DNA from 2 places in the Streptomyces sp. NPDC028419 genome. Region 2 is predicted to be linked to the other one. Evidence: riboswitches for the same ligand, from Rfam matches in the RefSeq annotation. Region 2 holds a riboswitch; the other holds the start of a gene.
The links. Region 2 has a riboswitch for S-adenosylmethionine ahead of thrC (threonine synthase). Riboswitches for the same ligand answer to the same signal wherever they lie in the genome.
Positions count from the first base shown of each region.

Region 1: another riboswitch for S-adenosylmethionine. It lies ahead of ACZ4UB_RS21435 (aminotransferase class V-fold PLP-dependent enzyme); the one in region 2 lies ahead of thrC (threonine synthase).

Region 1 is NZ_JBVHUE010000018.1:19,868-24,071, forward strand. It holds gene qcrB (cytochrome bc1 complex cytochrome b subunit) at 1-652, shown strand, start outside; gene trpD (anthranilate phosphoribosyltransferase) at 799-1,863, shown strand; SAM riboswitch class IV at 1,979-2,095, shown strand; gene ACZ4UB_RS21435 (aminotransferase class V-fold PLP-dependent enzyme) at 2,321-3,727, shown strand; gene ACZ4UB_RS21440 (Lrp/AsnC family transcriptional regulator) at 4,119-4,204, opposite strand, start outside.
Region 2 is NZ_JBVHUE010000028.1:113,235-117,438, reverse strand. It holds gene ACZ4UB_RS28695 (cold-shock protein) at 1-161, opposite strand, end outside; gene ACZ4UB_RS28690 (MoaD/ThiS family protein) at 556-831, opposite strand; gene thrC (threonine synthase) at 864-2,150, opposite strand; SAM riboswitch class I at 2,168-2,317, opposite strand; gene ACZ4UB_RS28680 (glucosyl-3-phosphoglycerate synthase) at 2,510-3,460, shown strand; gene ACZ4UB_RS28675 (alpha,alpha-trehalose-phosphate synthase (UDP-forming)) at 3,507-4,204, shown strand, end outside.

The DNA of each region.
Region 1 (4,204 bases), on a different contig from region 2:
CCTCTGGGGCCACACGCTGGTCCTGGGCGTCTTCATCCCGCTGCTGCTCTTCCCGCTGGTGCTGTGCTCGATCGCGGTCTACCCGTTCATCGAGTCCTGGGTCACCGGGGACAAGCGCGAGCACCACATCCTGGACCGCCCGCGCAACGTCCCGACCCGCACCGCGTTCGGTGTCGCCTGGATCGCGGAGTACATCGTGCTCCTCATCGGCGGCGGCAACGACATGTTCGCCCAGTACTTCCACCTGTCGATCAACTCGATCACCTGGTTCGTCCGGATCGGTTTCTTCCTCGTTCCGGTCCTCGCCTTCATCGCCACCAAGCGGATCTGCCTCGGCCTCCAGCGCCGGGACCGGGACAAGGTGCTGCACGGTCGCGAGACCGGCATCATCAAGCGCCTGCCGCACGGTGAGTTCGTCGAGGTCCACGAGCCGCTCTCGCAGGGCAAGCTGCACACGCTCACCTCGTACGAGCAGTACAAGCCGGTCGAGATCGGCCCGACGGTCGACGAGAACGGTGTCGAGCGCAAGGTGAAGGGTCTGGAGAAGCTCCGCGCGAAGCTGAGCAAGGGCTTCTACGGCGAGAACAACCAGATCCCGAAGCCCACGGCTGAGGAGTACAAGGAGATCCAGAGCGGCCACGGCCACCACTGACTCCGCATGACGGACTGATTCCGGTCAGTCTTCGCGTCGCCACGGCAAGAGCCCCGTCCAGTCACTGGACGGGGCTCTTCGCCGTCCACTCCGGCTGGATAGGCTGGGGCCTCACCCATCGACTGTGGACCCATCAGGAGCGGACCATGAACGTTGTGACCCCGGCAGGCGGCGACAGCGTGGCGGCCCGTACCTGGCCGGGCGTACTGGACGCCCTGCTGGACGGCCGCGACCTCGCCGCGGACGACACGGCGTGGGCGATGGACCGGATCATGAGCGGCGAGGCCACCGACGCCCAGATCGCGGGCTTCGTGGTCGCCCTGCGGGCCAAGGGCGAGACCGTCGCGGAGATCAGCGGCCTCGTGCGGACCATGTACGAACACGCCAACCTGATCGAGGTCCCCGGCCGCACGGTCGACATCGTCGGCACCGGTGGCGACGGCGCCAAGACGGTCAACATCTCGACGATGTCCGCGATCGTGGTCGCCGGTACGGGCGCCAAGGTGGTCAAGCACGGCAACCGCGCCGCGTCCTCCTCCAGCGGCGCCTCGGACGTCCTGGAGAAGTTGGGCGTCAACCTCGAACTGACCCCCGCGCGGGTGGTCGAGGTGGCCGAGGAGGCGGGCATCACCTTCTGCTTCGCCGTCAAGTTCCACCCGGCGCTGCGCCACGCGGCCTCCGCCCGCAAGGAGTTGGGCATCCGCACCACCTTCAACGCGCTGGGCCCGCTGACCAACCCGGCGCGGGTACGGGCCCAGGCGACCGGTGTCGCCGACGCCCGGCTGGCCCCCATCGTCGCGGGCGTGCTCGCCGAGCGCGGCTCCTCGGCGCTGGTCTTCCGCGGCGACGACGGCTTCGACGAACTGACCACGACGGCGACCTCCCGGGTCTGGTGGGTGCGCGACGGCGCGGTCACCGAGCAGGGCTTCGACCCGCGCGACATCGGCATCCCGCTGGTCGACGTCTCCGCGCTGCGGGGCGCGGACCCGGCGTACAACGCGGAGGTGGCCCGCCGTCTGCTGGCGGGGGAGACCGGCCCGGTGCGCGACGCCGTCCTGCTGAACTCCGCGGCCGCCCTGGTGGCCCTGGACCCGGGCAGCGGCACGCTGGAGGAGCAGCTGGCGGCGGGCGCGGCCCGCGCGGCGCAGTCGATCGACTCGGGCGCCGCCCAGGCCGTGCTGGAGCGGTGGGTGAAGGCGAGCAACGCCTGACGCCCGCGCGCCCGCCCGCACGGCTCCCCGCCGAGCGGCGATTTTCCGACAGGCCCCGGTCCGACATGCGGACCGGGGCTTGTGCGTGGCGGATCTTGTGGCAGGATGCTGACCAGGTCACGAGTGACAGCGTTTAGGCCCCGGCTTGCTGTCCGGCAACCCTCCTTCCGTGGCGGGGTGCCCCGGGTGATGACCAGGCCGTAGGCAGCGAGGCTTACGGCAAGCGCGGATCCCTCGACACCAGGGGTCCTGGTCTCTCGAGGAGCTTTTTCCGTGAGCAAGCGAATGCGATAGGGCGACTCGCCCCTTCTTCACCCCCGGAAACAGGGTCCTGTCCGCGTACCCCCAGGTAGCGCCGGCGCCACCCCCTCCTCCCGGGGCCTTCCCGTACCCCGCCGCACCCGGCCGCGTACGGCCCCTTGAAGCCATTCACCCCTGCCTGCCGGGAGATTCCGCCATGTCCGCTTCCCTGAACGCCGCCACCACCGCGACCGCCGACCCCGCGTGTGTCGAGCCCGCGTGTGTCGAGCCCGCTTGCGTCGAGCCGCTCCAGGTGCTCGGCCGGGACGTCACCGTGCCGCTCGTCACCGGCGGCGAAGTCACCTACGCGGCCCTGGACTACGCGGCCAGCGCGCCGGCCCTGCAGCGGGTCTGGGACGACGTGGCCGCCTACGCCCCGTACTACGGCAGCGTGCACCGCGGGGCCGGTTACCTCTCGCAGCTCTCCACCGACCTCTTCGAGCAGAGCCGGGCCACGGTCGCCGAGTTCCTCGACTGCCGGCCCACCGACCAGGTCGTCTTCACCCGGTCCACCACCGACTCGCTCAACCTCCTCGGCCAGGTGCTCCCGGCCGACTGCCAGGTCTTCGTCTTCGAGACCGAGCACCACGCCTCGCTGCTGCCCTGGCGCGACGCGCGGGTCACCTACCTCAACGCCCCGCGCACCCCGGCCCAGGCCGTCGCCACGCTGGAGCGCGCGCTGGCCGACCGCGAGCCCTACGGCCCGGCGCTGGTCTGCGTGACCGGCGCGTCCAACGTCACCGGCGAGCTGTGGCCGGTCAAGGAGCTCGCCGCCGCGGCGCACGCCCACGGCGCGCGGATCGTCCTGGACGCCGCCCAGCTCGCCCCGCACCACCCCGTGTCCGTCCAGGAGCTGGACGTCGACTGGGTCGCCTTCTCCGGGCACAAGCTGTACGCGCCCTTCGGCTCGGGCGTGCTCGCCGGGCGGGCCGACTGGCTCCAGGAGGCCGAGCCGTACCTCGCGGGCGGCGGCGCTTCGCGCAAGGTGGCGCGGCGTGAGGACGGCGGCGTGGACGTCGAGTGGCACACCACCGCGGCCCGCCACGAGGCCGGTTCGCCGAACGTCATCGGCGTCTACTCGATCGCCTCCGCCTGCCGTGCGCTGACCGAGGCCGGGTTCGACAGCCTGGTGGCCCGTGAGCAGCACCTGATCGCGAAGGTCCGCGAGGGGCTGGCCGAGGTCCCGGCGGTGCGGATCCTGTCGCTCTTCGGCGACGACGCGCCGCGGGTCGGCGTCATCTCCTTCGTGGTGGACGGGTGGAACAGCTCGCACTTCGCCGCCGCGCTGTCCGCCGAGTACGGCATCGGCGTCCGTGACGGGCTCTTCTGCGCCCACCCGCTGGTGCGGACCCTGCTGGGCAGTGCGCCGCAGGAGCCGGGCGAGTGCGGGGCGCCGGAGGCGGAGCCGGGCGAGCGCTCGCTGAACGCGATCCGGGTCAGCTTCGGGGCGGGTACGCCCGACGAGCACGTGGAGCGGTTCGTGGGGGCCGTGCGGGAGCTGGTGGCCCAGGGGGCGCAGTGGACGTACCGGACGGAAGAGGGCCGCTGCGTCCCGGCCGTCTGACGGTCCGCCTCAAACGCCGGCGGGGCTGGGGTGGTGCCCTTGTCCGGGGTCGGGGTGGGCGGGCCGCGGCCGGGCCGGTGACCCGCACGAGTGTCTCCTCGGCTCGCGGCAGCGGCCCCGTCGGACACTGCGCCCGGCGGTGACCGCTCGTCCTTGCGGGGACACTCCTGCGTGCCCCCGTCCCGGCCGCGACCCGCGCGGTGGTCCCGCGTCAGGGCGGTGGCGTCGCGGTGGGGCGGGGTGTCCCCGCAGGTCGAGCGGTCACCACCGGGTGCACGCTCCGACCGGGCCGAGCCCGCGAGCCGAGGAGACGCCCCGCCCCGGCGCGGCGACGCCGCCCTGACCCACCCCGACCGGGGTCAGGGACGTACCGGGCGCCCGCCGCCAGGCGTTACGCGTCCAGGCCGATCGCGAAGGCTGCTTCCAGGTCGTGCTGGGAGTACGTGCGGAACGCCACGTGGGTGTCCGTCGCCTCCA
Region 2 (4,204 bases):
CCCTGCGAGATCTCGAACTCGACCCGCTGACCCTCTTCAAGGGTGCGGTACCCGTCCATCTGGATGGCGCTGTAGTGGACGAACACATCCGCACCACCGTCGACCGCGATGAAGCCGTAGCCCTTCTCCGCGTTGAACCACTTGACGGTGCCCTGAGCCATGCCTAACTCCCCTATTACTGGCCCTTGCGCAGGACCGCACTTCGCGGACCCGGGTCAGAACTTGCGCCGGAACGCCTCGACCGGGGCTGAATGTATCCGCACCGCTGCTGTCTGCAACAGGTCATTCCCGCGAGAATTCTGGACATGCCATTACATTGAAATAGGGTGAAAATTAGGAATCTTCCGGGGCAACTCGGGCCGGACAAACCACGCCAAGGACCCATAGCGCGCACGCATGTTGACTCAATGTCAACCCTCCCGCGACCCGTTCATATGCGCCGGGCAAGAACAGCGGTGGGGACTTCCCCAACTCTACCGCGCCCAACCACGCAGAATTGCCCCCTCCGTTTCCTACCGGAGGGGGCAATTCAGGTTCTGCGGTCCGAGCGGAGGGTCAGCCGCCCGCGACGGCGGGGATGATCGAGACGCCCACGCCGTCGGGCGTCGGCGTCTGCAGCCCGCTCTCGAAGCGCACGTCGTCGTCGTTGACGTAGACGTTCACGAAGCGGCGCAGCTTGCCCTGGTCGTCGAGGACGCGGGCGGCGATGCCCGGGTGGCTCCGCTCCAGGGAGTCGATGACCTCGCTGAGGGTCGCGCCCTCGGCGGCGACCTCGGCCTGGCCGCCCGTGTAGGTGCGCAGGATGGTGGGGATGCGGACGTTGACGCTCATGGCGCTGCTGCCTTTCCGGGTTCGAGGGGTGATCAGGCCAGGCCGGCGGCGCGGAACGCGTCCAGGCTCGGGCGGATGGTGGCGGTCTGGCCGCTGTCGGCGGCCACCGCCTCCAGGGTCTTCAGGCCGTCACCGGTGTTCAGGATCACGGTCGTCAGCGCCGGGTCCAGCTGCCCGTTCTCGATGAGCTTCTTCGTCACGCCGACGGTCACGCCGCCCGCGGTCTCGGCGAAGATGCCCTCGGTCTGGGCCAGGATCTTGATGGCCTCGACGACCTGGGTGTCGTTGACGTCCTCGACGTAACCGCCGGTGCGGCGGGCGATGTCCAGGACGTACGGGCCGTCGGCCGGGTTGCCGATCGCGAGCGACTTGGCGATGGTGTCCGGCTTCTGCGGGCGGACCACGTCGTGACCGGCCTTGAAGGCGGTCGAGACGGGCGAGCAGCCCTCGGCCTGGGCGCCGAAGATCTTGTAGGGCTTGTCCTCGACCAGGCCGAGCTTGATCAGCTCCTGCAGACCCTTGTCGATCTTCGTCAGCTGCGAGCCGGACGCGATCGGGATGACGATCTGGTCGGGCAGCCGCCAGCCGAGCTGCTCGCAGATCTCGTACGCCAGGGTCTTGGAGCCCTCGCCGTAGTACGGGCGCAGGTTGACGTTGACGAAGCCCCAGCCCTCGCCGAGCGGGTCGCCGATCAGTTCCGAGCAGAAGCGGTTGACGTCGTCGTAGTTGCCCTCGATGCCGACCAGGTCACCGCCGTACACGCCGGCCATGACGACCTTGCCCTGCTCCAGGTCGTGCGGGATGAAGACGCAGGAGCGCAGTCCGGCGCGGGCGGCGGCGGCGCCGACGGCCCCGGCCAGGTTGCCCGTGGAGGAGCAGGAGAGCGTGGTGAAGCCGAAGGCGCGGGCGGCCTCGACGGCGATGGCGACGACGCGGTCCTTGAAGGAGTGCGTCGGGTTGCCGGAGTCGTCCTTGACGTAGAGCTTGCCGGTGACGCCCAGCTCCTTGGCCAGGTTCTCGGCGTCCACGAGCTTGGTGAAGCCCGGGTTCAGGTTCGGCTTCGAGGCCACGTCGGCGGGGACGGGCAGCAGCGGGGCGTAGCGCCAGATGTTGTTCGGGCCGGCTTCGATCGCGGCGCGCAGCGCCTCGGGGTCACCGGTCGGAAGCTCGTAGGCCACTTCGAGCGGGCCGAAACACTCGGCACAGGCGAAAATGGGACCCAGCTCGAAGCGGGTGGCGCATTCGCGGCAGGAAAGCCCGATGGCGGGTCCGAGATCGACGGTGGTCGCGGCAGAGGTGGCGACAGTCTGTACAGACATGACGGCGAGGCCCTTTCTCCTCATCTTCCCCGTGGCGCACTTCGCCACGAGACGGATTTGGCACCTTCCCTAGTCGGGGACCTCGCTGACTTTGCAAAATCGCGAGACCGACTGGAGGGTTGCCGGGGCTTCAACGGGCCGTATCCCTCTGCCCCTCTGGATGAGCGGTATGGCGCGAACGCGCCTTGGCGGCGCACTCGTGCGTTTGTACCGAAGGACCCCCGACATGCGATGGTCCTCCGCGTTGTTCAAGACTGTAACCGAAGGCATGGATGGTTGAGACAGCCGTCCGAACCGCGAGATGGATCACATTTCGGCCATATCGCTGGCCGGCCACGACTCGATAGGGAGTGCTGAAGGTGCTGGAAGAGGTGGAGCGCTGGCTGGGGGCCCGCTCCTGGTCCGCCACCGACCGACCGCTGGAGCAGCTCCTTTCGGCCAAGCGGGCATCGGGCATCACGGTCAGCGTCGTGTTGCCCGCGCTCAATGAGGAGGCGACGGTCGGCGCGATCGTCGAGGTCATCCGCCGCGACCTGATGGACGCCCTCCCCGTCCCCCTCGTCGACGAGCTCGTCGTCATCGACTCCGGCTCGGGCGACCGCACCTCGGAGGTCGCCGCGAAGGCCGGCGCCCGCGTGGTGCACCGCGACGAGATCCTGCCGCGGGTCCCGGCGCTGCCCGGCAAGGGCGAGGTGCTGTGGCGCTCGCTGCTGGTGACCAGCGGGGACGTCGTCTGCTTCGTCGACGCCGACCTGCGCGACTTCTCCGCCGCCTTCGTCTCCGGGATCGTCGGCCCGCTGCTGACCGAACCGGACGTGCAGTTCGTCAAGGCGATGTACGACCGCCCGCTGGGCGACGCGCCCGGCCAGGGCGGCCGGGTCACCGAGCTGGTGGCCCGCCCGCTGCTGAACCTGCACTGGCCGCAGCTGGCCGGATTCGTCCAGCCGCTGGGCGGCGAGTACGCGGTGCGCCGCTCGCTGCTGGAGCGGCTGCCCTTCCCCGTCGGCTACGGCGTGGAGCTCGGCCTGTTGGTGGACGCGCTGCACACGGCCGGTCTGGACGCGCTCGCGCAGGTGGACGTCGGCGTCCGGCTGCACCGCCACCAGGACGGGCGGGCGCTGGGCCGAATGGCCGCCGCGATCTACCGGACCGCGCAGCTGCGGCTCTCGCGCGGGCACCTCGTACGGCCCGAGCTGACCCAGTTCGAGCGCGGCCCGGACGGCTTCGAGCCGCACACCTACCCGGTGGACACGGTGGAGCGGCCGCCGATGCGGGGCGTCGAGGAGTACGCCCACCGACGCGTGGCATGACGGCACTCACAGTTTGAGCGCGGGCCCGCCGGGCTAGGTTGCCCGCATGGCCTTCTCGGTACTCGTCGCCGCCAACCGCGGTCCGCTCTCGTACGCCCTCGACACCGACGGGGGCCTCAGCGCCCGCCGCGGCGGGGGCGGTCTCGTCTCCGGCCTCTCCGCCGCCCTCGGCCGCCAACCGGACGCGCTGTGGATCTGCGCGGCGCTCTCGGAGGCGGACCGCGAGGCGGTCCGCCGCGGGGTCGCCGAGCCGGGCGTGCGGATGCTGGACATCGACCCCGAGGTGTACGACGGCGCCTACAACGCCATCGCCAATTCGGTGCTCTGGTTCACCCACCACCACCTGTACGACGTCCCGCGCGAGCCGGTCTTCGACGCGGCGTTCCACCGGGCCTGGGAGTCGTACGTCGCCTACAACCGGGCCTTCGCCGAGGCGCTGGCCGAGGAGGCGGAGCGGGGCGCGCGGGTCCTCGTCCAGGACTACCACCTGGCCCTGGTGCCCGGCATGCTGCGGGTGCTGCGCCCGGACCTGCTGATCGCGCACTTCACGCACACGCCCTGGGCGTCCTACGACTACCTGCGGATCCTGCCCTCCTACGTCCGCGAGGAGCTGGCCTGGGGGATGCTCGGGGCGGACATGGTGGGCTTCCACACCGGGGCGTGGGCGCGGGCGTTCCTGGACGCGATGGACCTGGACGACGCGTACGGGACGGCTTCGCCGGGCGGAGCGGACGGCACGGAGAT